4 regions of the Vreelandella janggokensis genome follow, and region 1 is predicted to be linked to each of the others. Evidence: predicted binding sites of a transcription regulator. Region 1 holds the regulator's gene; each other region holds the start of a gene.
What was found. Region 1 encodes sigma-54, which starts transcription at its own class of promoters, with help from an activator protein. Its sites were predicted from a motif close to TGGCACNNNNNTTGCTNT; they were not measured.

Region 1 (7,261 bases):
TACCACGGGTAATGCTGGCGGCGCGCGCAATTTGCGCATTACCGCGCCGTTATCCAGCCCGGCAGCCCTGTTCGAGCAAATGGGCACTGGTGTCTGGGTGACTGAGCTGATGGGGCAGGGAATCAATGGCGTGACCGGCGATTATTCCCGTGGTGCGGCCGGTTTCTGGGTCGAGAAAGGCGTGGTTCAATACCCGATCGAGGAGTTCACCATTGCGGGCAACCTGGAGCGTATGTTCGGAGGCCTGGTAGGCGTGGGAGATGATATCGACCGCCGGGGTAGCATCCATTCCGGTAGCTGGTTGATTGATGGCATGACCATCGCCGGTAACTAACCAAGCGTTGAAGGCAGGGCTTTACTTGTCTTCGTCAAAGCGGGCGTCGAACAGCGATTGAATGGCATCCAACGCCTGTTCGGCGTCATCGCCTTCTGCCTTGATGCATAGCTCCGTGCCACAGGGCGCCGCTAGCATCAGCAGTGCCATGATATTGGCGGCATCGGCTTCCTGTTGCTGTTTGCAAATGCGTACGTTGGCGTCAAATTGCTGACTGCACTGAACAAGCTTCGTGGCGGCCCGCGCGTGAAGACCGCGTTGGTTAGTGAGGGTAAGTCTACGTTCTGGCACCCTGGTTCCTTTTGGCTATGAGGGTCTTCGCGATAGCGGGTCAATGTGGCTCGAACTTAAAGCGGCGCGTTAACCGTGTACTGCAAGCCTAGCTCGCGGTGGCGTAATTTTACTTCGCCCTGTTGGCTGGCGATGCGTTGCGCCAGTTGTTCAGCCATATACACGGAGCGATGCTGACCGCCGGTACAGCCGATCGCAATGGTCATGTAGCTGCGCTGGCTATGCTGGTAGGCGGGCAGCCAGCGTTCAAGCCATGCCTGAATATCGCTGGTCATGTCATCGACCAGTGGGTAGCTGGATAAAAACGCAATGATGTCGGCATCGCGGCCAGTGGAGCCTCGTAGCACAGGGTCCCAGTAGGGGTTTGGCAGGCAACGGACATCAAAGACAATATCGGCATCCAGCGGAACGCCGCGCTTATAGCCGAAGGACTCGAAGGTCAGCGTTAGCTCATCGCGTCGCTGATGGGCGACCTGGTCGGTGATGCGCCGACGAAGGTCATGGACTGAAAGCCGCGTTGTGTCGATGGTCAAATCGGCCAGATCGCGTATCTCGTGCAGCGTTTGCTCTTCTTTGTCGATGGCTTCTTCTAGCGTGAGACTGCTGTTGCGCGTGAGCGGATGCCGCCTGCGAGTGGCTGAATAGCGCTCCAGTAAAATACGTGCGTCGGTGGTGAGATACACGATCTGGCACTTGATGGTCCGCTGTCGAAGCTCCTTGAGCAGTTCTGGAAGTTTGGCAAGTGCGCCTGGCAGATTGCGTGCATCAATGCTGACAGCCAAGTGGGAGCGATCACCCTGATCACGCAACTCATCCACCAGCGAGTCCAATAGCATGGCGGGCAGGTTATCAATGGCGTAATAACCCAGATCTTCCAGCGCCTGTAAGGCTATCGATTTGCCTGACCCCGATCGGCCACTAATAATGACGAGTTGCATGAAGGCTCTCTTGCTTGCGGTCAAGCGACTTGGATAAACGCCCCTTGGTCAGGACGGTTCATTACGTGCCGACCTATTAAAGGCTGGCCGCCTGGTCGCGTATCTTGGCGGAGATGAGGTCCAGCAATTCACGTTGACTACCCGACTTACGGAGCTGCTGGCGCGTGTCGGCATCATTCATGATGGAAGCAACTTGTCCCAGCAGTGCGAGATGGGTGTCGTCGGCTTCTTCAGGCACGAGAAGAACAAACACCAGGTCAACCGGGTCGCCATCAATGGCGTCAAAGTCGACCGCTTCATTGAGTTTGAGAAAGCCGGCGATAGGTGAATCACAGTGTGGGCTTCGAGCATGGGGAATCGCCACGCCGTTGCCAATCCCCGTACTGCCGAGGCGTTCACGACCAATCAAACGGCTGAACACTTCCTGGCTGTCGAGGCTGGGAATGTTTTGTGCGATAAAGGTGCTGAAAAACTCCAGCACCCGTTTTTTGCTGCCCCCGGGCACATCGTAGAGAACGCGTTCCGGGGGGAGGATTGTGGCCAACGTCATTGAATTAACGCACACCTGCGCCCTGGGCGCGGGCTTGTGCTTTTTCCTTATGCTTAACGAGCTGTCGATCAATCTTGTCCGCCAGGGCGTCGATGGCGGCGTACATGTCATTATCGAGGGCCTCGGCATGCAAGTCAGCTCCTGCCGCGTGGAGTGTGCAGGCGGCCTGTTGACGCTCTTTTTCGACCGAGAGCGTTACCTGCACGGTGGTGATGTTGTCGTAATGGCGCTCAACGCGTTCCAGCTTTTCGTTGACATAGTCACGCAAGGCGTCAGTCAGATCTACATGATGACCGGTGATATTGACTTGCATTGACGTACTCCTTATCCGTCGGACTGTCCTTCGATTGTAACCCTTTTTGGCGTTAAGCAAAGCCCTTGTGTTGAGTTTCCGTTTGCTTAACGTAAGCGACGCCGTTCGCTGGACGAAGGGATGCCCATGCCTTCGCGGTATTTGGCAACCGTGCGACGTGCTACGTGGATGCCGGCTTCCTCCAGCAGGGTGACCAGACGGCTATCTGACAAAGGTTTGCCGGGGGGTTCTTCCTGAATCAGTTTTTTGAGTCGAGCGCGTATGGCCGTGCTGGAGTGGCTGTCGCCGTCCTGGCCACTGATCTGGCTGGAAAAGAAGTATTTAAGCTCGAAAATTCCCCGCGGTGTATGGATGAACTTCTGGGTGGTGACGCGAGAGATGGTCGACTCATGCATCTCTACCGCATCGGCAATATCGGCCAGTATAAGCGGTTTCATGGCCTCTTCGCCGTGTTCGAGAAAGCCGATCTGGCGAGTGATGATTTCGCGGCCGACGCGTAACAGGGTGTCGTTGCGGCTGGAGAGGCTTTTGATCAGCCAGCGGGCTTCCTGCAAGTGATCCTTGAGGAACTGGTTATCATGACTCTTGTCGGCGCGCTTGATCAGGCTAGCGTAGTCGGGTTGAATCCTGAGCTTGGGTAAGGCCTCTGGGTTGAGTTCGAGGTGCCAGCCTTCGTTATCGTGGCGAACCACCAGGTCGGGAATCACGTAGCTATCGTCAGTGGCGCTGTAAACGCTGCCGGGGCGCGGGTCCAGGCTTCTGATCAGTTGGATGACGTCATCGAGTTGCACATCGTCCAGGCCGAGTCTTCGCTTGAGGAGGCGCTGATCATTTTTACCCAGCGCTTCAAGGAACTGGCGAACCAGACGCCGCGCAGGAATCAGCAGCGGTGTGTCACCGGGTAGTGCGGCGAGCTGAAGCATCAGGCATTCGCGAAGATCGCGGGCGAAGATGCCGGTGGGCTCGAACTGTTGCAGTCGCAGTAGAATGGTTTCAACCTCGCGCTGGCTGAGGCCTTCCACGCCCTGGTCTCGCAGTCCTTCGCGGATATCGGCAAGGGGCTGGGTGAGATAGCCGTTAGCATCCAGTGCGTCAATCAGGCTCTCGGCCACCAACTGTTCACGTTGGCTCAAATCGGTCATGGCGAGTTGCCAGAGGAGGTGGCCATGCAGCGTTTGCCCGGTGGCCTGGCGCTCGAAGTCAGGCCCCTCGCTACTTGTGCTGCCACTGCCCATCGTATCCTGATAGGTATCTGACCAGTCGCTATCGACGGATAGCTCCTTGGGAATGCTATCTGCCCACTCGCTTGCTTCCGGCTCGCTGTCAGCTTGCTCGCTTTCGCTGAACTCATCTTCCTGCTCGAGCATGGGGTTGGCGTCAAGCGCTTGCTGGATTTCTTGGCGTAAATCGAGCGTTGATAGCTGTAGCAGGGCAATTGCCTGCTGCAGCTGGGGTGTCATGGTGAGCTGAGTGCCGATCCGCAGTTGAAGAGAAGCTTTCATGACCATCTGAGAACCACTCGTTTATCGGAAAGCATCCACCCTAGTGCGAGTTGTGTTTGGGTGCAAGTGCAATAAGTATGCCATCGGCAATAAATATGCCATTGATGGCTTTAGAGACGGAAATCAGCACCTAGGTAAACGTCACGCACCTCCTGATTGTCAAGAATGGCGGCCGGCGAACCGCTGGCGATAATATGCCCGTCGCCGACGATATACGCCACATCGCAAATATCCAGCGTTTCACGCACGTTATGATCGGTAATCAATACGCCAATACCTCGCTCCTTCAAGGCGCGGATGATCGACTTGATATCGCCCACGGAGATGGGGTCTACACCTGCAAAAGGCTCATCAAGCAGGATGAACGCAGGCTCTGTCGCGAGGGACCGGGCGATCTCGACGCGGCGCCGTTCGCCTCCGGAAAGGCTCATGCCCATATTGTCGCGGATGTGGGTAATATGGAACTCTTCCAGGAGTGTTTCCAGGCGTGCTTCGCGTCCGGCTCGATCCAGGTCGTGACGGGTTTGTAAAATGGCCATGATGTTGTCGGCGACGGAGAGTTTGCGAAAGATCGACGCCTCCTGGGGCAAATAGCCAATGCCTGCCTTGGCACGCTCGTGCATGGGTGCTCGGGAAAGGTCCAGGCTATCAATCCCGACGCTGCCTGCATCTGCCTTGACCAGGCCGACAATCATGTAGAATGAAGTGGTTTTACCGGCGCCGTTGGGGCCGAGCAAACCGACGATGCTGCCTTGTGAGATATCCAGGTTGATGTCTTTTACGACGCGTCGGCGCTTGTAGCTTTTCGCCAAATGGCGGGCGTATAGCGTTTGTGTTGCGCTGTTGTCGGCAACTGCCATCAGGCTCTCCTTATCCCTCGGGTTGCAGCGTCATGCGGATGCGCTGCGACTCTTGATTGTCGACGTCGGAGCGCGCCTTGACGAACTCGCGGTCGATAAAGTATTCCAGCCGCCCCCCGGTGAAGCGGTCGCCTTGCTGGATGATTTCCGCCTGGTCAATCAACTCGACGCGTCGCTCGGCGACATGGTAGATCACCCTTCGACCCCAGCCTTCCATCGGGCCATCCTGGTCTTCGGGTTGCCGCCGCAAATAGGCCCGTTCGCCCAGCGCCGTGGCCCGCGAGAGCTCGCCTTCCTCATTTCGCTGGATTTCCACTTCGTCGCCTCTTATCAGCATGTTGCCTTGGCGAACTTCGACGTCGCCGGTGTAGACCGCTGTACCGGCGCGCTGATCCAGGTCGAGCTGGTCGGCGACGACTTCAACCGGTTGCTGGTGATTATCTGCGGTTGCGTAAAAAGGCACTAGGCAGGCAGCAGCCATCGCCGTGTAGATAAACGCTTTCATGTTTCATTCCTGTCCGGGTTGCGTCTCCGGAGGGTGGTGGCCTTGAACGTTACCTTCGAGGCGCACCTCCTCCTCGTTGAGCCATGCATCCATTCGCTGTGCTGTCATGCGCTGGGGCGGTTGCTGGAGCAGCACATGAGTATTACTCCACGCATGGGCGGTTTTCCCCTCATAGTGCAGAACGTCCGTGTCGAGCTGCCAGCCTTCATCAGGGGCGATCAATCTTGCATTGCCCGAAAGCGTCAGCTCCTGGGAACGGGTATTCAGCGTACCTATCTCTGACGTGGCGTTCCAGATTCGTCGCTCGCTGTCATAAAGCGTGGCGTGCGGCGTTTCGGCGAGTGTTGAGGCGGATTGGGGGGTATGTACCAGACGAGGCGTGGTTAACCCCTGCTGAATATTCCCCTGTTCATCAAACAGTGTAAGCTCGGCATTGTGAAGGACATGACCTGGCTCCTCGGCTCGGGCTTCCGGGTCTGTCGGGACAGTCTGTGGGCCACCTGGGTCCAGCCATACCAGAAAGCCACCCAGAGCCAGCACTATCAGGGCCAGTCCCAGGCGCGTGCGCAGTGTCTTCAGCATAGTGCCTCAGCCGTGTAGATAAGTATCGACGACGGCACCCCAGTGGCCCTGAGCATCGAGTAACGTATCGCAGACTTCGCGGACAGCGCCGTGTCCCCCCAGGCGTTCGGTGACCCAGTCAGCGTGGGTGTGCATGTAGTCAGGGGCGTTGGGTACCGTGATGCCAACCCCCGAACGCTTGATGCTGGCCAGGTCGGGAAGGTCGTCACCGCAATAGGCAACCTGAGACAAGTCAAGCTCCAGGCGTTGGCACAGGCCGCGGAGGACGGCCAGTTTATCTTCGCAGCCTTGATAGACGTGGGGGATGCCCAGAGCGGCGGCACGTTGGCTGACCATGGGGGAGTCGCGGCCGGTGATCAAGGCCACTGAGATGCCCGCACGTTTCAACAACTTGAGTCCATGGCCGTCCTGGGTGTGGAAGGCTTTTATTTCGACACCGTCGGCTTGAAAGTAGAGGCGACCATCGGTAAGCACACCATCGACATCAAGGGCAAATAAGCGAATGCGACGTAGTCGGTCGAGTAGGTCAGCAGAAAGGGTCATTAGGACTCCGGTCGATTTAGGTTAAATAACGCCGCTGGCAAGCAGGTCATGCATATGCAGCGCGCCTATCGGGCGCTGGTGTTCGTCCACTACGGCCAGCGCGGTAATGCGGTTGTCTTCCATGATACGAACGGCTTCCGCCGCGAGAAGGTCGGGAGATATACGCTTGCCAGGCCGGGTCATGACGTCATCTACCTGTACGTCACGCAGGTCGTGAAAGTTATCCAGGGTGCGGCGCAGATCGCCATCCGTATATACGCCGACTAACAGGCCGTCGGGGTCTACCACGCAGGTGAATCCCAGCCCTTGTCGGGTGATTTCCAGTAACGCATCGCGCAGGGGGCTGCCCAGGGCGACCTGAGGTAAACGTTCGCCTTGATGCATAAGATCACGAACGCGAAGCAGGAGGCGGCGGCCCAGGCTGCCGCCAGGATGCGACAGGGCAAAATCTTCTGCGGTAAAGCCGCGTGCTTCAAGTAGGGCAACAGCGAGAGCGTCGCCCAGGGCTAATGCCGCTGTGGTAGAACTTGTCGGCGCTAGATCCAGTGGGCAGGCTTCCCGATCGACACTGCTGTTCAAATGAGCATCCGCATGCTGGGCAAGTGTAGAGGTCGGGCGTCCTGTCATGCTGATCAGTGGCGTACCCAGGCGCTTCAGCAGCGGCAGCAGAGCCGTTACCTCAGCAGTTTCTCCTGAGTTCGAGAGCGCGATCACGACATCGCAGCGGGTAATCATGCCCAGGTCACCATGACTGGCTTCACCAGGGTGAACAAAAAACGCCGGCGAGCCAGTACTGGCCAGTGTGGCCGCGATTTTGCCGGCAATATGGCCTGACTTTCCCAT
Region 2 (7,261 bases), on a different contig from region 1:
GCTGCTGGCCGCCAGAGAGCTGCCCGGGGTATTTGGTGGCTTGTTCGGCAATGCGCACCCGTTCCAGGTATTCCATTGCCAGCGCTTCGGCCTCTTTGCGGGGTTTCTTCTGTACCCACATCGGGGCAATACAGCAGTTTTCCAGCACCGATAAATGGGGGAACAGGTTGAAGTGCTGGAACACCATGCCGACGCTGCGGCGAATCTGTTCAATACGCTTAACGTCTTGAGTCAGTGCGACACCGCCGACGGTGATATCCCCTTTCTGGTGCTCTTCAAGGTGGTTGATACAGCGAATGAGCGTCGATTTACCCGAGCCCGAGGGGCCGCACACTACGATACGCTCGCCCCGTTTAACTTCCAGGTAAATGTCCCGCAGCACGTGAAAATCGCCGAACCATTTATTGACATTATGCATCTCGACCATCAGGTCGGAATCGTTGGTGGCTGCTTGTGTCATGTTGATATCCTACTCAAAATCATAAAGAAAGCGGCATGAAGCGTTGTCGACGACCTACTGCTTATGACCGGTATTTAGCCTGCGTTCCAGGTACTGGCTGTAGCGCGACATGCTGAAACAGAAAATCCAGAACACGAACGCGGCAAACACATAGCCTTCTAGCGAGAAACCCAGCCAACGCGAGTCGGAAAGCGCCGCTTGCACAATACCCAACAGATCAAACAGCCCAATGATCATCACCAGGGTGGTGTCCTTGAACAGCGAGATAAAGGTGTTGACGATACCGGGAATCATCATCTTCAGCGCCTGGGGCATGATGATCAGCCCCATGCGTTTCCAGTAAGTCATCCCCAGCGCTGCCGCTGCTTCATCCTGGCCTTTGGGGATCGCCTGCAGCCCCCCGCGAATCACCTCCGCCATATAGGCGCTCTGGAACAAGGTCAAGCCGATCAGCGCGCGGATAAGGCGGTCAACACTCAGCTCTGTGGGCAAAAACAAGGGCAGCATGACTGATGCCATGAACAGGATGGTGATGAGCGGAACGCCGCGCCAGAACTCGATGAAAATGACACAGAACGTTCTGACAATCGGCATTTGGGAACGCCGCCCAAGGGCGAGCACAATGCCGATAGGCAGCGCGCCAATCATCCCCACACTGGCCAGTAGCAGTGTCAGCATCAAGCCACCCCAGCGGTGGGTGGAAACGCGCGGCATATCGAAATAGCCGCCGTGCAGCAGCACATAGGCGATGACCGGGAAGGCCAGCAAGGCAAACACGGCCACCCAGCGCTTGAGCGGCAGGCGGGGGATCACCAGCCAGGCGATAATGCCGGCGAACATGGCAAACACGATATTGGCGCGCCAGTACTCCTCGCTGGGATAGAGCCCATAAATAAACTGGGAAAAGCGTGCGTTGACGAATACCCAGCAAGCGCCGGCCCGTGTGCAGTCTTCGCGGCTATCGCCCACCCAGTTGGCATCGATAAACGCCCACTGGATCGTGGGCACCACGAGCAGGTACAGGACATACAGGCCCAACAGCGTGAACAGGCTATTAATGGGGCCGTTGAACAGGTTGCCGCGTAGCCAGGCAATGGGGCCGATGGTGCCTTTCGGAGCAGGCTGCTCGGGTATCATGTCTTTGTTGTGAATCATAAAGGTCGTCTCCGGCCTAGCGTTCGACCAGCGCAACGCGAGCGTTGAACCAGTTCATGAACATGGACACCAGCAAGCTGATGATCAGATAAACCGCCATGGTCATGGCAATCACCTCGATGGCCTGACCGGTCTGGTTGAGCGTGGTGCCAGCAAACACCGAGACCAGATCGGGATAACCGATGGCGGTGGCCAGGGAAGAGTTCTTTATCAGGTTGAGGTATTGACTGGTGAGCGGCGGAATAATGACCCGCATGGCTTGTGGAATGATCACCAGACGCAGGACGAGTTTGCGCGGCAAGCTGAGTGCCTGGGCGGCTTCCGTTTGCCCATGAGGGATCGCCTGAATACCCGAACGCACAATTTCGGCAATGAACGACGCGGTGTAGATGGACAGCGCCAGCCACAGGGCTAGAAACTCGGGAATGATGGTGATGCCACCGCCAAAGTTGAAGCCGCGCAGTACCGGCATTTCCCAGGTCACCGGTACACCCGTGACGACGAGCACCAGTAGTGGAAGACCAAAAATAATCACCAGGGACATCCAGAAAACCGGCAGGCGTTTGCCGGTGGCTTCATGGCGACGTTTATTCCAGACAATCAGCGCGATACTGGCAACGATCGCCACCACAAAGGTGGCAGGAATCAGTCCGAAGCCTGACTCGAACAGCGGTTGGGGCAGATATAGCCCACGCACATTGAGAAAGATGGCTTCGCCAAACGCCATGCTCTCCCGGGCGCTGGGTAGAGCCCGCAGTACCGCGAAGTACCAGAAGAAAATCTGCAACAGCAGCGGAATATTACGGAAGGTTTCGATGTAGGCGTTGGCTAACCTAGCGATCAGCCAATTGGGCGAAAGCCGCGCAATACCGACAATAAAACCGATAATCGAGGCGGCCAACACACCCAATCCACCGACCAGCAGCGTGTTAAGCAGGCCGATCACGAAAGTACGGCCGTAGCTACTCTGGGAGGAGTACTCGATCAAGGTCTGGCCAATACCGAAGCCGGCGGTGTTGCTTAAAAAGCCAAAGCCAGTGGTGATGCCTCGAGCCTCAAGGTTGGCTTGGGTGTTGCCGATTATATAGATAAGAAAAGCCACCACAGCGGTGACTAAGAGGATTTGGAAAATAAGCGCGCGCTTCGCGCGGTCTCGCCAGAACGGCGGCTTTTGGCCGACGGGGCGAGCATTGGGTCGTACAGACATGGGTGGCGTCTCCGCGATACGGAAAGTCAATCAGATGGCCCGCCTATACCCTGGCAACAGGGCATGGCGGGCCAGGGGTCAAGCGAGACGCTTAGCGAATCGGCGGAGCATACTGGAAGCCACCGTCAGTCCACAGGGCGTTGACACCGCGTTCAATTTCAAGCGGTGAGCCCATGCCCACGTTGCGGTCGAAGCTTTCAGCGTAGTTGCCGACTTGGCTGATGATGTTGTAGGCCCAGTCAGCCTCCAGTCCCATGCCTTCGCCGTAGTTGCCATCCTGGCCGAGCAGTCGTGCAACATTGGGGTCTTCAGACGATGTCATCTCGTCGACATTTTCGCTGGTAACACCGTATTCTTCAGCGTTGATCATGGCGAACAGCGACCATTTCACGATGTTGAACCAGGTATCATCGCCCTGGCGTACCACGGGGCCCAGCGGTTCTTTGGAGATCACGTCCGAAAGAATCATTGAGCCTTCAGGGTTATCTAGCTGGATACGCAGGGCGGCCAACTGAGAAGTGTCGGATGTCAGTACGTCACAGCGTCCTGCCTGGTAGCCGCCCACGGTTTGTTCGGAGGTATCAAATACGATGGGGTTGAATTCCATGTCATTAGCACGGAAGTAGTCGGCGAGGTTTAGCTCGGTGGTGGTACCTGACTGAATGCAGATGGACGCACCGTTTAACTCATCTGCGCCCGTAATCCCCAGATCCCGTGACACCATGAAGCCTTGGCCGTCATAGAACGTTACGCCGGTGAAATTGAGACCCAACGTGGTGTCGCGCGTCGTGGTCCAGGTGGTGTTGCGTGACAGTACATCCACTTCGCCAGACTGCAGGGCCGTGAAGCGCTCTACGGCATTGAGGGAAATGTAGTCAACCGCGTCGGCATCACCGAGTACGGCGGCGGCGACGGCGCGGCAGACGTCAACGTCAAGCCCTTGCCAATTGCCATCGTCATCCGGTGCCGAGAAGCCGGGTAAGCCATCGCTGACGCCGCAACGAACGGCGCCGTTATCCCGGGTATCTTCCAGCGTGTCGGCCTGAGCGGTGGTCATACCCGCAAGGGTAATCGAACCAGCAGATACCAGCAGCGCCAAGTGTTTTTTATTCAACATGTAGGTTCCCTCGAATTGTTTGAAATCGTTATCCATGCCGTAGCATGTGACTAAACCTAGCAAGGAAGATGCCAAAAGGGGTACAGGCGCTGATTCAGCGCTTTTCAACGATAAATCGAACGTTTGATACGAACGTCTAGGTGCAAAAAATAAAAATGCCCACCCTCCATGCACCTTTGTGGGGCGGGGAGGCAGTGGGCAATAATGAAAAGCGGTCTTCTGGCGGGATTATTTGGCGGCGATGGCCCTGCGCATGAACGGTGGTAACGCCAGTGCGCCGCGATGGGCTTCCAGCGTGTAGTACTCAAGCGGCAGGTCGTGGTTGGCAACTGCCTGCTCGCGAAAGGTGTTCACGTCGGTGTTTTTGCCTGCCAGTGTCACGCTCCACCAGCCGGACGGATACACTGGCTGCGGGAAGGGCAACGTGGCGACGCTGTCAAACCCGGCTTCCTGCATGTCGTTGCGCAGTTCACGAATGATGGTGCCGCTATGGTAAAGCGGCGATTCGCTCTGCTGTACCATGACGCCGCCGTCTTTAAGGATGCGATGGCAGCGCCTTAAGAAATCGGTTTTAAACAGGCCCTCGGCTGGGCCAACCGGGTCGGTGGAGTCGATAATCAGTACATCGATGCTCTCGTCGGGGGTATCGTCCACCCACTTGACGCCATCGGCGAACAGCAGCTCGGCGCGGGGATCATTATTCGATTCCACCAGCGCTGGAAAGAAGCGCTCGGAGGCTTTGGTGACTTCCTCGTCGATATCTATCTGGGTGACGTGTTCAACGCCAGGGTGACGCAATACTTCTTTGAGTGTCCCGCAGTCGCCGCCGCCAATGATCACCACCCGCTTGGGGGCCTGATGGGTGAACAACGCCGGATGGGCAATCATCTCGTGGTAGAGAAAGTTATCGCGGTCGGTGAGCATCACGCAGCCGTCCAGCACCAGCAGGTTGCCATAGGTCTCGGTGGCATAGACTTCCAGGTGCTGATAGGCGCTTTGCACATCCAGCAGTTTATCAGTGACTTTCAGCGAGAAAGCACTGCCGTGGCTATCGAAGACTTCGGTAAACCACTGGTCGTCACGTAATTTGCTCATGGCTGGGCTCCCGGATGTGCATCGTTTGATTGGGTCGCGATGCTCTGATGATATTGCGGGCTAAGGTCGTGCAGCGCTTCCATGAAGGCGGTGACATGATCCGGGTTGGTGAACTGGCTGATGCCGTGGCCCAGGTTAAAGATATGCCCGGGACCATGACCGTAGCTTTCCAGCACGCGGGCAACTTCGGCGCGGATCGCGGAAGGCCGCGCGAACAGCACGTTGGGGTCCAGGTTGCCCTGTAGCGCGACCTTGTGGCCGACCCGGGCGCGGGCATCGGAAAGCTCTGTGGACCAGTCGATGCCCACGGCATCGGACCCGGCACAAGCGATGTGTTCCAGCCACTGGCCGCCATTCTTGGTGAACAGAATCACTGGCACCCGGCGCCCGTCATGCTCGCGGATCAGCCCGGCGACAATCTGCTCCATATAGCGCAGCGAAAACTCGAGGTACGCCGGGGTGGTCAGCGCGCCGCCCCAGGTATCGAAAATCTGTACCGCCTGGGCGCCCGCACGAATCTGCGCGTTGAGGTAGTCGGTCACCGCGTGGGCCAGGGTGTCCAGCAACTGGTGCATGGTATCCGGCGTGTCATAGAGCATGGTTTTCAGGTGGCGAAAATCTTTGCTCGAGCTGCCCTCGACCATATAGGTAGCCAGTGTCCAGGGGCTGCCGGAGAAGCCAATCAACGGCATGCGGCCGTTCAGCTCACGGCGAATCGTGGACACCGCACGCATCACGTAATCCAGGTCGCGCTCGGCATCGGGAACGCGGAGCGCGGCGACCTCATCAGCGGTACGCACGGTCTTTTTGAACTTGGGGCCCTCACCGGTTTCGAAATACAGCCCCAGGCCCATGGCGTCGGGAATCGTCAGGATATCCGAAAACAGGATGGCGGCATCCAGCGGGAAACGCTCAAGAGGCTGCAGCGTTACCTCGCAAGCCAGGTCATGGTTTTGGCAAAGGTCCATGAAACTACCTGCATCGGCGCGTTTAGCGCGGTATTCCGGAAGATAGCGCCCTGCCTGGCGCATCATCCACACGGGCGTGCGGTCAACGGGCTCGCGCGCCAAGGCGCGAAGAAAACGATCGTTTTGCAAAGGTGTGGGGTTCATAGACACTTGCTCTTGAGAAGTTTGCCCGCATTGTAGGGAGCTATTGTACTGGAAGATAGACCGCAAGGCGGCGCGACCCATGGCAAAAATTGTCGCACCACGCCGATTTTTCTCGACGTTTTTCCGTCACGCTAATCGTGAGCCGACCGCCGCTTCCTGCTAAACTACACGACCATTTTGCCAACACTGGTGTGGTTAACTGGTTTGGTTAATCAGCGAGGTAACCTGTGACCATTCGCTTCATCGCCGCTTCACACCTGCCCACGCCCTGGGCCACGTTTACCATGCATGGTTTCGAAGACGAAGCCACAGGCAAGGATCATATCGCCTTGACGCTGGGTGATGTGACCGGCGATGAACCGGTGTTGGGGCGTGTCCACTCGGAGTGCCTAACCGGTGACGCCCTGTTTTCGATGCGCTGTGACTGCGGCTATCAGCTACAGGAAGCGCTCAAGCGGATTGCCGAGGAAGGCCGTGGCGTGCTGCTATACTTGCGTCAGGAAGGCCGTGGTATCGGCCTTTTGAACAAAATTCGTGCCTATCACCTGCAAGACCAGGGGGCCGATACCGTCGAGGCGAACGAGCAATTGGGCTTTGGCGCCGATATGCGCCGTTATGACCTGTGCGTGCCGATGCTCGACCACCTGGATATTACGTCGTTGCGGTTAATGACCAACAACCCGCGTAAGGTCGATGCCCTGACCCGTGATGGTGTTAATGTGGTCGAGCGCTTATCCATTACCACGGGATTGAACCCGCACAACGAACAGTACCTCACTACCAAGGCGGGCAAGCTTGGGCACATGATGGCGCTGGATGATTTTACCCAGGCAAGCGACGTGGATATTGAGCGCAAGGGGTGATGGGTCGCTCAGGAGCATCCAGAATGGCAACCTTTGGTAACGAACAGCATGAAAAACCGTTGGCTGGTCAGGATAAATTCAGCGTCATCGAAGAGCGCCTGAATAGCATCTCCCACGGGCTGGGAGCGGTACTCAGTCTGGTCGGTATGGTCGTGTTGTTGGTGTTGGCGAGCTTGGCGGCCCATGTTGACCCTTGGAAGATCGTCAGCCTGAGTCTATATGGTACGACGCTGATTCTGCTGTATACCGCCT
Region 3 (7,261 bases), on a different contig from region 1:
CCGCCAGCAGCCATGCGGCCACCGTTTCAAGCGACGGAATGGAGACATAACGAGAGCGGGGCGCAGTGGTCGTTGTGGTGTTCATTGGTAGTGCGTCCTGCGATCAAGGATCGTGAACTTCAGCGTTGCGACCACGGCGAGCACCAGAAGAATCACTACCGTAATGGTCGCCGCCGTGGTGCGGTCGAAGAACGAGAAGGCATTTTCGTAGACGTAATAAAGCAGCAGGTTGGTGGCGTTGTTGGGCCCACCCTTGGTCAGGATAAACAGGTGATCCACCACGCGTACCGCGTTGATCAGCGCATTGATCAATACAAAGAGTGTGGTGGGCATCAGTAGCGGAAAGGTAACCCGCCAGAAGAAGCTCCAGCGGCCGGTCCCTTCAAGGTCAGCGGCTTCCTTGAGTTCCGGTGGAATACTCTGTAGCGCGGCCAGGTAGAAAATCATGAAGAAACCGGCTTCCTTCCACACCGACATGACGATCACCGAGCCGAGGGCCACGCTTGGATCGCCCAGCCAATTCACGCCGGAAAATCCCAATGTTTCCAGCAGGCTATTGAACAGGCCGATCTGCGGTGCATAGAAAAACATCCAGATATTGGCGGCGGCGATCATCGGCAGGATGGTCGGCGTGAAATAGGCCATACGCACAAAGCCGCGCCCCGACAGCTTGCCGTTGACAAACAGCGCCATGCCCAGCGCCAGGGCAATGGAGGTGGGAATGGTGCCCAGCGCATAGAGCAGGTTATTACGCGCCACCTGCCAGAAGGTCGGGTCGTCAAACAGCACCTGATAGTTCTCGACCCCGACAAACGCCGCGGGCTCGCCACGAAAGCCGGGAAGAAAAAGGCTGTTGATGACGGTCATGATCGTGGGAAGATAGGCGAAAGCAGCCAGCAGTACGGCGGCAGGCAGCAACAGCAGCGCGCCGTAAAGTTGCATTTTAGCGTGGGCGGTTAGTGTCATGATTGAACACCGCGAGTCCGGAAAAAGCCGGGGCGCACCCCGGCGAATATGAAAGCGTTATGTTTTTTTGACGCGCCTTAGCGGGCGTAGCGGCGTAGCACACCTTCGGCCTCTTGCTGTGCCTGAGAGAGGGCGTCTTCAGGCGTCATCTGACCGGTCAACGCGGCTTGAACGGCATTATCCAGAGCGCGGCGCACACGGCCACCCTGGTAGGTGGAAAGCTCCGCCGTGCTGTGTTCCAACTGATCCCGGGCGACCGCCGCAGGCGGGAAGTTGGCGACGTAGTCTCGCAGGGCTTCGGTTTCGTAGGCAGCAGGGCTGACGCCCATGTAGCCGGTCTCGATCGACCAGGCTGCGGCACGTTCAGGGGCGGTCATCCAGCGGATAAACGTCATTGCTGCCTGCTGTTCTTCTTCCGTCGTATCTTCAAAAATGTAGAAGTTGCCGCCGCCGGTGGGGCTACCGCGCTGGGTTTTCATCGGCAGCATGGCCACGCCAAAATCGAAGTCTGCTTCGCTACGCACAGCACTCAGGTTGCCCGTGGTGTGCCACATCATCGCGGTGGATTCCTCGATAAAATTCTGGCGCAGCGTGCCCCATTCGATGGTGTCGTCAGGCATGGCACCGTGCTCATTGGCCAGCGATACCCAGTATTCAAGCGCTTCAATGGCGGCAGGGTCATCGAAATAGACCTCGGTACCGTCTTCGCTCATCAGCCGGTGGCCGTTCTGGAAGGCGAAGGCCTGGAACATCCAGTAGGGGTAGCCGGTGGACGGTACCATCACGCCCCATTGCTCGCCGTCGGAGGCCTCGCGCACGGTGGCGGCCATTTCGGCCATTTGTTCCCAGTTCTCGGGGGGCGTTTCGGGGTCGAGGCCGGCGGCTTCAAAGGCGTCTTTGTTCCAGAACAGCACGATGGTGGAGCGCTGGAAGGGAATGCCATAAGTTTTGCCATCCAACTGGCCGTTTTCCATCAGCCCGGGGTAGAAACTATCGAGCCACTCGCGTTCTTCGTCGCTTTCGACCAGATCGTCGAAGGCCACGATGGCATCTTGTTCCAGCAGTTCGTAGAGGTCGATGGAGAACATGACCGACAGCTGCGGCGTATCTCCCGCTTCCATCGCCGACATGGCGCGTACTCGGGTGTCGTCGTAGTTGCCTGCGTAGATGGCTTCCACGTCGATATCGGGATGCTCGCTTTCAAATTCGTTGACCAGGTCGTCGACCACATCGGTAAGCGCACCGCCGACGGCGACCGGGTAGTACATGGTCAATTCGACCGGGTCGTTGGCGGCGACCTGACCGGCGCTGAGCAGGCCAGCGGTGAGGGCAGAAAGAGCAAAGGGGAGACGGGCACGCATGGGAGACACCTCAACGTTGGGATTGGAGCTGGGAGTGGCGCAATTCATCTTGCGGTGAACCAGTGGGTAATTCGCTTTCCGGGGATACGGTGGGCATGAGTGAGTAAGCGGCAAGATCGTCACGACGCAGGCCGTCCTCGGCGAAGAGGTGCGCGGCGGACGCAGGCCAGCCGATCCGGCAGTGCTGGCCGGTAATCGCGTGGCGGCCGCGCAGTCGGATCCGCAGGGTATGGTCGCCGACCGCCAGGTGGGCGATGGTGTCGGCGCCCAGATATTCGTCGCTCAGCACCTTTGCCGGTACCCCGGAAGCTGATGCAGGGCGTAGCTCGATATCTTCCGGGCGGATGCCCAATTGCCCGTTGGCGGCTTCCAGCGGGGCTACCGTTGTGTCGGGTTCGCTTTCAATCACGGCACCATGTTCGCCTGGCACAAGCGGCAGCAGGTTCATGGCCGGGCTGCCGATAAAGCTGGCGGCAAAGGCACTGGCCGGGCGGTTGTACAGCTCGTCAGGAGTGCCATCCTGCACGATCTTGCCGTGCTGCATCAGAATCACACGATCCCCCATGCTCATGGCTTCGACCTGATCGTGGGTGACGTAGATCACTGTCATGTTAAGGCGGCTTTGCAATGCCTTGATTTCCCGACGCATATCGCTGCGCAGCCGGGCATCAAGGTTGGAAAGCGGCTCGTCCATAAGGCAGATCGGATGTTCGGAGATCACCGAGCGCGCCAGCGCCACGCGCTGGCGCTGGCCACCGGAAAGCTGGGCCGGTTTGCGGTTCAGGTAGTCGGTGAGGTCAACGAGTTCGGCGACCTTGGCCAGCCGCTCGCGCTGCTCGGCCTTGGGTACCTTGCGGCTGCGCAGACCAAACACGATGTTGTCAGCTACGCTCAGGTGCGGGAATAGTGCGTAGGACTGAAACACCATGCTCAGCCCACGATCCCCAGGCGGCAACCGGGTAACGTCGCGATCACCGATATGAATACGCCCGTCGCTGGCCTCTTCAAGGCCAGCAATCATGCGCAATGTGGTCGATTTACCGCAGCCCGACGGCCCCAGCAAAATGACGAATTGACCCGGGGTGACGTCGAAGGAAATACGATCGACAGCGGGTATCGCGTCCCAACGTTTGGTAACGCGTTCCAGGCGGATACGCGATTGGTCCATAACACTCATCACCGGCTGTTGGTTGTTATTGATCCAGCTTGTGTTGAAGGTGTTGCACTTGCATGACACTTACATGGATGGATGGTTACGTTAGCTGTGTCAAGCGAAATATTTACTTGGAGACCGTAATACCGTAACGCTGCAGTCGGCGTACGACGCTTGACTGGCTGATGCCCAGCCGCTCGGCGATGGCGTAGGTGCTGGGTAGCGTGGCGCTTAGTTCTTCAAAGGTTTGTCGCTCTAACCTTGCCAGATACTGTTTGAGGGTCTCGTGGGGAGCGATGGGTAATGTGTTGGAGGGGGGCGAGGCGCTTGGCGCATTCGTGGCGGGTTGTTCAGCGTGAGGGTGAACGGCAGGCGTTTCGATTTGATCGGTGGGGCTGGAAAGCCAGGCCCTCTCCAGCCAGTTTTCCAGTTCGCGGACGTTGCCCGGCCACTCGCTGCCCATCAGCGTCGACCATACCTGATTGCCCAGGATTTTTTGCCGACCGTAGCGCTGGTTCAGCCGGTTCAGGCAGGCGTCGACAAGGTCGGGAATATCCTCGCGGCGGTCGCGAAGCGGCGGCAGGGTGACGGGAATCACGTTAAGGCGGTAGTAGAGATCCAGCCTGAAGTGCCCGGCTTCGACCTGCTTGGCCAGGTCCTGATTGGTGGCGACCACCAGGCGGAAATCGACCCGACGCGGTCGTGTATCGCCCAGGCGGGTCAGGCTGCCATCCTGAATCACCTTGAGCAGTTTGGTCTGCATCAAAAGCGGCAGCTCGCCGATCTCATCCAGAAATAGCGTGCCACCTTCGGCCTGCTCCAATAGTCCCGCTTTGCCCTGCCTGGCCGCACCACTAAAGGCACCGGGCTGGTAGCCGAACATTTCTGACTCGAAAAGGTTCTCGGGGATGGCGGAACAGTTGACGTCGATAAAAGGGCCGTTACAGCGTTGGCTCCAGCGGTGTAATTGCTTGGCGAAGGCGGTTTTCCCCACGCCGGACTCGCCCAGCATGAGCACGTTGGCATCGGAGGGGGCCACGCGCTTGAGCAGCAGGGCAATTTCGCGCATGACATTGCTTCTGACCTGGAGGTCATCCAGGGCGTCATCCAGCGCCTGCTCTTCGGCATCGGGGGCGGCATGGCTACGCTTCAGGTGTTCGCTGAAGCGTTTTTGCAGCAGAGCGTATTCATCTTGCAGCAACTGAAGGTCGGTCAAGTCCCGCGAGCGGCTGATGACGCGCTCAAGTTTGCCCTCCACAAAGACGGGGTAGGCTTCGGCAATGACGCGTCGGCCTGTCCCGGTGACCTGCATAAGCTGCGCAGGCCGACGCGTACGCATTACTTCAAGCGTAATCGACGGCTTAAGCACCCCCGCGGCCTGTAGCTGTTGAACGCTGCTGGCAAGCAGTTCCTCGCGTGATAACCCGTAAACCGCTTCAGCGCCCGGGCTGATATCCAGCACGCGGCCGTCGCCACCAACGATGAAGAAATGGTCGTTGGCTGTTTCCACGATGGTTTGCAGGACGCAGCTATCGATGTCGCTCACCGGGCGCTCCTTTGATGCGTTTCTGAATCGATAATGCATTCTTGAATCAATTGGCCCTATTTTCAATGCATTTTTGCATCAAAAGGGTTTTTTAACGACGCCCAATGGCGGTCTGTGCGCGAAATGGAAGTTGGCACGGTACCTGCAGTATTCAACAGTAGTCAGGCCGGATATGGCTCAATCAATAACAAGCTGGAGATGAGTATGTCGGACTTTAATCAGCCGATGGGCGGCAACAGCATGCCACGCTTTGCCGGCCCCGCGACCATGATGCGCCTGCCCACGCAGGAGACGGCTCAGGGGTTGGACGCCGCCTTTATCGGCATTCCAATGGATATTGGCACGTCAAACCGCCCGGGCACACGCCTTGGGCCGCGCCAGATCCGCGATGAGTCGCGCATGCTGCGCCCCTACAACATGGCGACCCGCGCGGCCCCCTTTGAAAGCCTGCAGGTGGCAGACATCGGCGACGTACCCATCAATACCTTTCACCTGCCGAAAAGCGTCGACATCATTACCGCGTTTTACGACGAGGTGCTCAAGCATGACTGCATTCCGCTGACCCTTGGCGGCGAACATACGCTGACACTGCCGATACTGCGCTCCATTGCCAAGAAACATGGCCCGGTGGGGCTGATCCACGTCGATGCCCACGCCGATGTGAATGAGCACATGTTTGGCGAGCCGATTGCCCATGGCACGCCGTTTCGCCGTGCCCAGGAAGAGGGGCTGCTGGCCGCCAACAAGGTCGTGCAGATAGGCCTGCGGGGGACGGGATACGCCGCGGAAGATTTCGACTGGTGTCGTGAGCAGGGCTTCCGCGTTGTGCCCGCCGAAGAGTGCTGGTACCGCTCGCTGGCGCCGTTGATGAAGGAAGTGCGCGAACAGATGGGCGATATCCCGGTATACATCAGCTTTGATATCGACTCCCTGGATCCGTCGGTTGCCCCTGGCACCGGCACGGTGGAAATGGGCGGCCTGACGTCTTCCCAGGGGCTCGAGATCGTCCGGGGCGCGTCAGGCTTGAACATTGTCGGCGGTGATCTGGTGGAAGTCTCTCCCCCCTATGACACAAGCGGCAACACGGCATTAATGGGGGCCACGCTGCTGTATGAAATGCTCTGCGTACTGCCGGGCGTGAAGACCGGCAGTTAATTCGATAATTGCGATAAAAAGCGCCGACTTAACAAGGCGTAGACGATAACGATGCAAGTTAAGAAGCGGTGTTGTCCGCCGCTTCAGAAATCGCCAGCTCACCTCCAATAAACCTTCAATACAGGTGAACCCATGTCCTCGCATGTGCAGTTAGACGAGCCAAGCGCCGATGAACCGATCCAGCGGCGCCATCTCATTAAATTCTTAATTCCCTCCCTGATTGGGGTGCTGTTGTTCTTGGTGCCCTTTCAGGTAGGCGACACCATTAACATCGGCATGGGCCTGATGGCCGATGGGTTGCAAACCCTGCTGGGGGCGGCGCTGCCTGCTATCGCCACGGTGGTATTGTGCTTCTCGGTCGTCGCCACGCTGTACGCCAAACTGGTGAACCCTTCCTGGGCGAAATCGGGCGTGCTGAACGAAATGTTTCACGTCGGGCCTGTATGGCTGGGTATGCGCATCCTGGGCGCGCTGTTTGCCTTGATGACGTTTTTTCAGGTAGGCCCCGAATTCGTCACCGCATCGTTTACCGGTGGCGTGATGCTTAACGATCTGGCGCCGGTGCTACTGACCTTCTTCTTCTTTGCTGCGCTGCTGCTGCCGTTTCTGGTCGAGTTCGGCTTCATGGAGTTTATCGGCAGCCTGGTGCGCAAGCCGTTTCGGGTGATTTTCAACCTGCCGGGCCGCAGTGCTATCGATGCCACCGCGTCGTGGATGGGGTCGGGTACCGTCGGCGTACTGATTACCACGCAACAGTATGAGCAGGGCTACTATAACGGCCGCGAAGCCTCGGTGATTGCCTCCAACTTTTCGGTGGTCTCGATTGCCTTTGCGCTGCTCGTGACCAGCTTTGTGGATATTAACCACCTGTTTGTGCAGTTTTATTTCACGGTGGTCGTGGCGGGGTTGATCGCCGCGGTGATCGTGCCGCGTTTGCCGCCACTGTCGCGCAAAGCCAATGACTACTATGAGCCGGTAGGGTGCCAGATCAGCGAAAAACCCACCGCTAAAATAGGTCTGTTGCGTTACAGCTTGCTGCAAGCCACGCGTCGCGCCGCCGGTGCGCCGGGGCCAAGGGAA
Region 4 (7,261 bases), on a different contig from region 1:
GCTGTCCCAGTTCAGGAAGACCATGAAGTCGGGCAGGATAGGGTCGCCGTAGGTGCCGCGATCACCGATCTGGCGCATCAGGTACATGCCCATGGCATAGCCGCCAATGGCGAAAAAGGCGCCATGCCCCAGGCTCAAAATCCCCAGATAGCCCCACACCAGGTCCACCGCGACCGCCAACAGCGCATAAGTGAGATACTTGCCCAATAGTCCTACGGTATAGCCCGATACGTACAGCGGATGCCCGGCGGGTACCGCCAGGTGCAGCACCGTCACCACGGTGACCGCAAGTACCAGTATGAGCAGAAAAATCTGCGTCGAGCGTTCGTTGAAGGGTCGTGTTAGCCACATAATCGATTAGCCCTCCGCCGCCCGGCCCTTCTGCGGAAAGAGTCCGCGGGGGCGCTTTTGAATAAACAGGATGATGAATACCAGCACGATAATCTTGGCCAGTACCGCCCCTGCCCAGGGTTCCAGCACCTGGTTGATAATGCCCAGCGACATGCCGGCCACCAGCGTGCCCCATAGATTGCCGACACCACCGAACACCACCACCATGAAGGAGTCGATGATGTAGTTCTGGCCGAGGTTGGGGCCAACATTGGTGAGCTGGGAGAGTGCCACACCGGCAAGCCCCGCCACGCCGGAACCAAGCGCAAAGGTCATGATATCCACGCGTGTGGCGCGAATGCCCATTGAGCGGGCCATGTTGCGGTTCTGGGTGACCGCACGGACCTCAAGCCCCAGCCGTGTGTGGCGCATGATCAGTATCAGGCCCGCAAACACCACCAGCGCAAACCCCAGCACATACATGCGGTTAAGGGTTAGCGACAGCGCATCGTTAACCACCAGCGAACCGCTCATCCATTCCGGGGTAATCACCGTGCGGTTTTGCGGCGAGATCACCGTGCGTACCAACTGCTGAAGAATCAGGCTGACACCGAACGTGGCCAGCAATGTCTCCAGCGGTCGGCCTTTCAGAAACTGAATCACGCCACGCTCAATCGCCACTCCTGCCAGAGCGGACACCATGAACCCGGCAGGGATCGCCAGTATCAGGGCCAGCCCCGGCTGGCCGGGCAGCAGTTGCTGCATGGCCCAGGTGGTATAGGCCCCCAGCATGATCAGCTCGCCGTGGGCCATGTTGATCACGCCCATCACGCCGAAGGTGATCGCCAGGCCAATGGCCGCGAGCACCAGCACCGAGCCCATGGAAAGGCCGAAGTAGAGCGTCTCGGCGGCGCGGTTGATTTTAAGGTTTTGCTCGATATCGGCCAGGGCGGCGGTGGCGGCGTCGACCATCTGCGGGTCATCCGATTGGGTAGCACGACCCAACGCCACCCGGACGTTACTGTTCAAGCTACCCGATAGCACCTCGACGGCCTCGATGTCGCCCTGGTTGAGGCGATAGACCGCCAGCGCTTGATTCAACCGATCGCGTACCGCTGCCGACGGTTCGTTTTCCAGCCGGTTGGTGAGCGGCTCGACCTGTTCTTCCTCTACCTCGCCAATCAGCCGTTTCGCCGCGTCCAAACGGGCGTCTTGATCGCCGTTATATAGCTCGACCAGCGAAATCGCCGAGCGCAGCTGGGTGCGTAGCGCGTTGTTGATGGTTAACCGATCCAGGTCGCGGCGGCTGACCTCGCCCAGGGCCTCCCCGGTCAGGGCATCTTCAACGGTGACGTCAAGCCCCGCGGTTTGTAGCGCGATCACAAAGCGGCCGTCGTCTTTCAGTCGCTGTAAGTCGCTATCCAGCAGCGCCTGCAACCAGACGTCGGCGCGCTCTTGCTCGCTTTCGATAATGGCGTTGATGGCCATGGCTTTGTCGTCGAATGAGCGCGTATCCAGCGCTTCAAGGAGCGCTTGACCATCGTCGTCCTGTGCCTGAACCGCCATGGGAAACCAGGCCAGCAGGCTGATAAGCAAACAGGTGACGATCCTTGACATGATACGTGCTGTCCACGAATAGCAAGGGATCCTCATGGGTGAGTCCTTCGAGTGGCGTGCCCCAGGCGGTGCCATAAGCAAGGCATCGCCTGGGTAGATGAATAAGGGGAAAACGGATCCAACAACGGGGCGGCTTACACCGCCCCTGACATAGGCTTACTCGGCCTGCGCTTCTTCAGCATCGCTACCCATGCAGCGGTTTTCCGCCACGTTGTAGTTGCCGCATTCCATTGGCTTGCGCCAGTCGCTGATCAGATCACGCGAACCGGGTAGGTAGTCCGACCAGGCATCGCCCGCCACGGTAGACGGCGTTTCCCAAACCACGGCGAACTGGCCGTTGTCCTGAATTTCCCCGATCATGACCGGCTTGGTGATGTGGTGGTTGGGCATCATCGCGGCCGAACCACCCGACAGGTTGGGCACGGTCACGCCGATGATGGCATCTTTAACCGCATCCACATCGGTGGTACCGGCTTTCTGAACAGCCTCTACCCACATGTTGAAGCCGATGTAGTGGGCTTCCATCGGGTCGTTGGTCACGGCGTCGTCTTCGCCGGTATGCTCAAGCCAGGCGTCGATGAAGTCGTAGTTGGCATCGGCATCCACGCTCATGAAGTAGTTCCAGGCTGCCAGGTGGCCCACCAGCGGCCCGGTATCGATCCCGGTGAGTTCCTGCTCGCCCACCGAGAAGGCGACGACGGGAATATCGGCCGCGTCGATACCCTGGTTGCCCAGCTCACGGTAGAACGGCACATTGGCATCACCGTTAACGGTGGATACCACGGCGGTTTTCTTGCCTTCGCTGCCGAAGCGGCCAATTTCCGACACGATATTCTGCCAATCGGAGTGACCAAAGGGCGTGTAGTTGACCATGATATCTTCGTCGGCCACGCCAAATTCTTCTTTCAGGTAGGCTTCCAGGATACGGTTAGTGGTGCGCGGATAGACGTAGTCGGTACCCGCCAGGACCCAGCGCTCCACGCCGACCTGATCATGCAGGTAGTTAACGGCCGGGATCGCCTGCTGGTTGGGTGCCGCGCCGGTGTAGAAGACGTTTTCGGACGACTCTTCACCTTCATATTGCACCGGATAGAACAGTAGCCCGTTCAACTCTTCCACCACGGGCAGTACCGATTTACGCGATACGGAGGTCCAGTTACCAAAAATGACGTCCACTTCTTCCTGCTCAAGAAGCTCCCGGGCGCGCTCGGCAAACAGGGGCCAGTCGGAAGCAGGGTCGACCACCACGGGTTCAATTTCACGGCCGAGCAGGCCGCCGGCTTCATTCTGCTGCTCAACCAGCATCTCGACGGTGTCTTTAAGGACGGTTTCGCTGATGGCCATGGTGCCGGACAGCGAGTGCAGGATCCCGACTTTGATCGGGTCGTCGTCTTGTGCGACGGCCTGGGTACTGGCCCCCATCACAGCAGCGGTCAGCAGGGCAGTTGAGAACACTCTAGACGTCTTCGGGTGTGTCTTGCGTAGGAAAGTGGTCACTTGAATCTCCTTGCACCCCTTATGCTGGGGGCTCGTTTATTGGCGTCGTATGCCAAGCAACAAAGCTTGGTATACGTCCACTAGCAACAAACAATTTGCAAGGGCTGCGCCAGATTGGCACATAAGCAACTTATAAACGCACAATCAGCAACTTAAGATAAGTCTAAAAAACCAGATTACGACTAAAAGCACCAAGATAGCGCAACAGCTGTCGGCGAGCGCACGCTGATCATGCACCAGTAACGCTCAATGCACTGTGACCGTGCAAAAACGGGGCGCCGACTCTCGTCGACGCCCCGTTTTTCAGGGTTGATGAATCCGTTCCCAGGATTAATCGCTACCAGACGTTCCCTCTTCGATGGGATTGCGCATCCGGCGGCGCAGGATGGGCCCAATAATATAGGGCAGGATCAAGCCCAGACCGGCAAATACCCAAAGGCCAATGGCCAGGCCGCTGTTCCATAGTATGGTCCAGTCACCGTCGGATATATCCATGGCATGGCGCAGGTTCTTTTCCATCTCCGGCCCCAGTAACAGGCCGAGAATGATCGGCACCAGGGGAATCTCAAGCTTACGCAGCAGATAACCGGCAACGCCAAAGATCACCATGAAGTAGAGATCGAAGACGGTATTGCTGATCGAGTAGATGCCGACAAAGGCAATCATGGTAACGATCGGCAGCAGGTACATGGGCGGTACCGACAGCAGCTTGACGAAGATCCCCACCATCGGAATGTTCAGGATCAGCAGCAGGAAGTTACCCACCAGGAGAGCGGCAATCACGCCCCAGACAATGTCGGCATTCTGGGTAAACATCAGCGGGCCCGGCGTGATGTTCAGCGAAATCAGCAGCGCCAGCAGCACCGCCGTCGTGCCGCTACCCGGCACACCCAATGTCAGCATGGGCACCAGCGCGCCGCTTGAAGCACCGTTGTTACCGGCCTCGGGACCTGCGACACCGCGTGGATCCCCCTTGCCGAAGTAGCCTTTCTTGCCCACGACCTTTTTTTCCAGGGTATAACCAATAAAGCTACCCAGCGACGCACCGGCACCTGGCAGCACGCCAGCGATGAAGCCCAGCACCCCACCACGAAAGCTGGAAGGCAGGATCTCTCGGATATCCTTCCACTTGAGCGAGAGCTTGTTGACTGCCATTTTTTCCTTGCCACCACCGGCCTTCTCTTCGATGAAGAACAACAGCTCGGAAATGGCGAACAGCCCCACAATCGCAATGATGAAATCCACGCCCTCGTAGAGTTCCAGCGTTCCAAACGTAAAGCGCTGCACCCCGGTGGAATCGATACCCACCGTGGCGATCATCAAACCGATGGCGGCTGCTACAACGGTCTTCATTGGATTCTTGCCAGTGATACCGCCCAAGGTTGCGAACGCCAGCAGGAAGAGCGCGAAATACTCGGCAGGCCCGAAGGTCAAGGCGAACTTTGCCAACAGAGGTGCCAATATAATCAGCCCTATGGTGGCCACCAGGCTACCGATAAAGGACGCAACGGCAGAGATCGCCAACGCCTCGGACGCCTTGCCCTGTTGTGCCATCGGGTAGCCATCAAGACAGGTCATCATCGCCGGTTCGTCACCGGGAATATTGAGCAGTATCGAGGAAATGCGCCCGCCATACATCGCCCCGGCATACACCGACGTCAGCATGATGAGGGCTGTTTCCGGCGCCAGACCGAGGGTAAAGGCCAGCGGGATCAGGATCGCCACCCCGTTGGCCGGGCCCAGGCCTGGCAAGGCACCGATCAAAGTGCCCAAAAAGGCACCGATCAGCGCAAACATCAGGTTATGGGGCTGCAGCGCGACGCCAAACCCGTCCATCAAGAAGCCAAGCGTTTCCATTAGCCCACCTCCAAGAACGACAATATGCCTAGCGGTAGCGCCAGATCGAGGGCAAAACTGAATACCAGGTACACCACCACACCGGAAACCGCTCCAGTGATATAAGCCTTGACCGGGCGTGAACCCATGCGCCAGCAGAGAGTCCCCACAGCCAGTGCGGTGCTGATGATGAAGCCTAGCGGTTGCAGCAGCATGGCATACAGAACCAGCACCACGACCGCAACGATCAGTTCGATACCGGTACGGCTCCATGGCCAGGCATTATCCGGATCCGGCCGTACGACCATGTACAGGCTGGACAGCCCCAGTACGACGGCTAATAACAGAGGAAATGTCTCGGGGCCGACCGCCTCGGACCCGCCAAACGGTTCGGGAAACTGAGTGGCGCCCCAGCCGTACGCGACGGCCAGGACGATCATCAGTATTCCAAAGATACGATCATTGAAAACCATCACTGAATCAGCCCGATATCCGTGGACAGCTGTTCGATATCTTTGATCTGGTCTTTAACGAAGGTCTCGAACTCACCGGCGCTCATGTGGAAAGGCATCAGGCCATTTTGCTGCATGACGTTCTTCCATTCATCGCTCGCATAGATGGTATCCATGGCATCGACCCAGTACTGCTTGGCTTCGTCAGAGATATCCGCTGGCATATAGAAGCCGCGCCAGTTGGGGCCCAGCGCATCAATGCCCTGTTCGCGTGCGGTGGGAATATCAGACAGGTCACCGGGTAGGCGCTCTTCAGACAGTACCGCTAACACCTTGAGATCACCCGATTCCATGAAGCCTTGAGCCTCGGTGATATCGCCGGTGAACGCTTCAACGTGGCCGCCGATCACCTGGGTCAGTGCTTCGCCGCCATTGTTGTAAGACAGGTAAGCGATGCGTGGCAGGTTCTCGACCTCGGCCGCCTGAGCCGCGATCAATACCTTGAGGTGATCCCAGCCGCCCTTGGCGCTCCCGCCAGCAAACTTCACGCTGCGTGGATCCTCTTTAAGGGCATCCATCAGCTCATTGAGATCATCGTATTCGGAATCGGCGGAGACGGCGATGATGCCGTAGTCAGCGCCCAGCGCCCCAATCCAGTTGACCATGTCCGCGGTCATGTCAGGGAACTGACCCTGGGCAAGGCGAGTCGTAGTGGCCGTAGACGCCGCGACGAGAAGCTCCTCATCGCCAGCGCGCTTGCTGATGGTATGACCGTAAGCCACACCGCCACCGGCACCGGCCATATTGATGGTCTGAACGTTACCCGACACCAGGTCGAGCTCCTGGAGCACGTTGCCGACACTACGGCAGGTAAAGTCCCAACCGCCGCCCGGGTCAGAGGGGGCGATACACTCGACTTTACCTTCCGGTTCGAAGGCAGCGGCAGTGCTGGAAAAAGTCGTCATTGCGGCCAGCGGCAGAGCCAGCAGCGTTACGTACTTCAAGGAAGACTTGAGAGTCATAGCGTTCTCCACGTTTCAAACTGTTGTTGTAGTGAGCGTGTTGTCGTGATGCATAGCACTTCACGCTGTGAACGTTAGAAGAAAGCAGACCCGGGCGACAAGCTTGTGAACATTAAGCACAAAAAAAGCATTCTGCGCATTGTGTTCATTTTGCTCACGGTGCTGTCAGGACGTTTAAACCGCTTCGTTTTTGTTCCTGATTAAAGGCCCTCAAGCCAACCATTGGCACCGGCCCGCAAACGGTAACGGCGTTCGGGTCTACCTACATCACCATAGCCCAATTCGGCGTCTACCACTTGCACTGAGACCAAAAACTCTAAGTAGCGGCGTGCCGTGGAACGGCTTGCTCCCATCCCCCGTGCCACCTGGGTGGCAGCCAACGGCTGATGCGCTTGCTTGAGCGCCTCAACCACCGAACGTAACGTCAGGCGGTCGATACCTTTTGGCAGGCTTCGCCCACTGGGGACGTTGGGTTCAACAGGCGTTGCGCGGGCCAGCACCTGGTCA

Region 2: the regulator sigma-54 is predicted to act here: its motif matches at 3,996-4,013, upstream of QC816_RS07945 (amino acid ABC transporter substrate-binding protein).
Region 3: the regulator sigma-54 is predicted to act here: its motif matches at 5,158-5,175, upstream of speB (agmatinase).
Region 4: the regulator sigma-54 is predicted to act here: its motif matches at 3,539-3,556, upstream of urtA (urea ABC transporter substrate-binding protein).

The regions. Positions count from the first base shown of each region.
Region 1 is NZ_JARWAJ010000001.1:947,680-954,940, forward strand. It holds gene pmbA (metalloprotease PmbA) at 1-334, shown strand, start outside; gene QC816_RS04270 (HPr family phosphocarrier protein) at 356-625, opposite strand; gene rapZ (RNase adapter RapZ) at 682-1,563, opposite strand; gene QC816_RS04280 (PTS sugar transporter subunit IIA) at 1,640-2,113, opposite strand; gene hpf (ribosome hibernation-promoting factor, HPF/YfiA family) at 2,118-2,426, opposite strand; gene QC816_RS04290 (RNA polymerase factor sigma-54) at 2,513-3,934, opposite strand; gene lptB (LPS export ABC transporter ATP-binding protein) at 4,039-4,788, opposite strand; gene lptA (lipopolysaccharide transport periplasmic protein LptA) at 4,799-5,293, opposite strand; gene lptC (LPS export ABC transporter periplasmic protein LptC) at 5,297-5,875, opposite strand; gene QC816_RS04310 (KdsC family phosphatase) at 5,882-6,418, opposite strand; gene QC816_RS04315 (KpsF/GutQ family sugar-phosphate isomerase) at 6,440-7,261, opposite strand, start outside.
Region 2 is NZ_JARWAJ010000002.1:251,027-258,287, forward strand. It holds gene QC816_RS07930 (amino acid ABC transporter ATP-binding protein) at 1-460, opposite strand, end outside; gene QC816_RS07935 (amino acid ABC transporter permease) at 515-1,615, opposite strand; gene QC816_RS07940 (amino acid ABC transporter permease) at 1,632-2,822, opposite strand; gene QC816_RS07945 (amino acid ABC transporter substrate-binding protein) at 2,914-3,939, opposite strand; gene speE (polyamine aminopropyltransferase) at 4,168-5,034, opposite strand; gene hemE (uroporphyrinogen decarboxylase) at 5,031-6,146, opposite strand; gene ribA (GTP cyclohydrolase II) at 6,374-7,009, shown strand; gene trhA (PAQR family membrane homeostasis protein TrhA) at 7,033-7,261, shown strand, end outside.
Region 3 is NZ_JARWAJ010000002.1:583,828-591,088, forward strand. It holds gene QC816_RS09435 (carbohydrate ABC transporter permease) at 1-85, opposite strand, end outside; gene QC816_RS09440 (carbohydrate ABC transporter permease) at 82-966, opposite strand; gene QC816_RS09445 (ABC transporter substrate-binding protein) at 1,044-2,327, opposite strand; gene QC816_RS09450 (ABC transporter ATP-binding protein) at 2,338-3,495, opposite strand; gene QC816_RS09455 (sigma-54 interaction domain-containing protein) at 3,608-5,026, opposite strand; gene speB (agmatinase) at 5,231-6,181, shown strand; gene QC816_RS09465 (YjiH family protein) at 6,314-7,261, shown strand, end outside.
Region 4 is NZ_JARWAJ010000002.1:277,611-284,871, reverse strand. It holds gene urtC (urea ABC transporter permease subunit UrtC) at 1-351, opposite strand, end outside; gene urtB (urea ABC transporter permease subunit UrtB) at 358-1,947, opposite strand; gene urtA (urea ABC transporter substrate-binding protein) at 2,104-3,444, opposite strand; gene QC816_RS08070 (tripartite tricarboxylate transporter permease) at 3,775-5,301, opposite strand; gene QC816_RS08065 (tripartite tricarboxylate transporter TctB family protein) at 5,301-5,753, opposite strand; gene QC816_RS08060 (Bug family tripartite tricarboxylate transporter substrate binding protein) at 5,753-6,754, opposite strand; gene QC816_RS08055 (response regulator) at 6,955-7,261, opposite strand, start outside.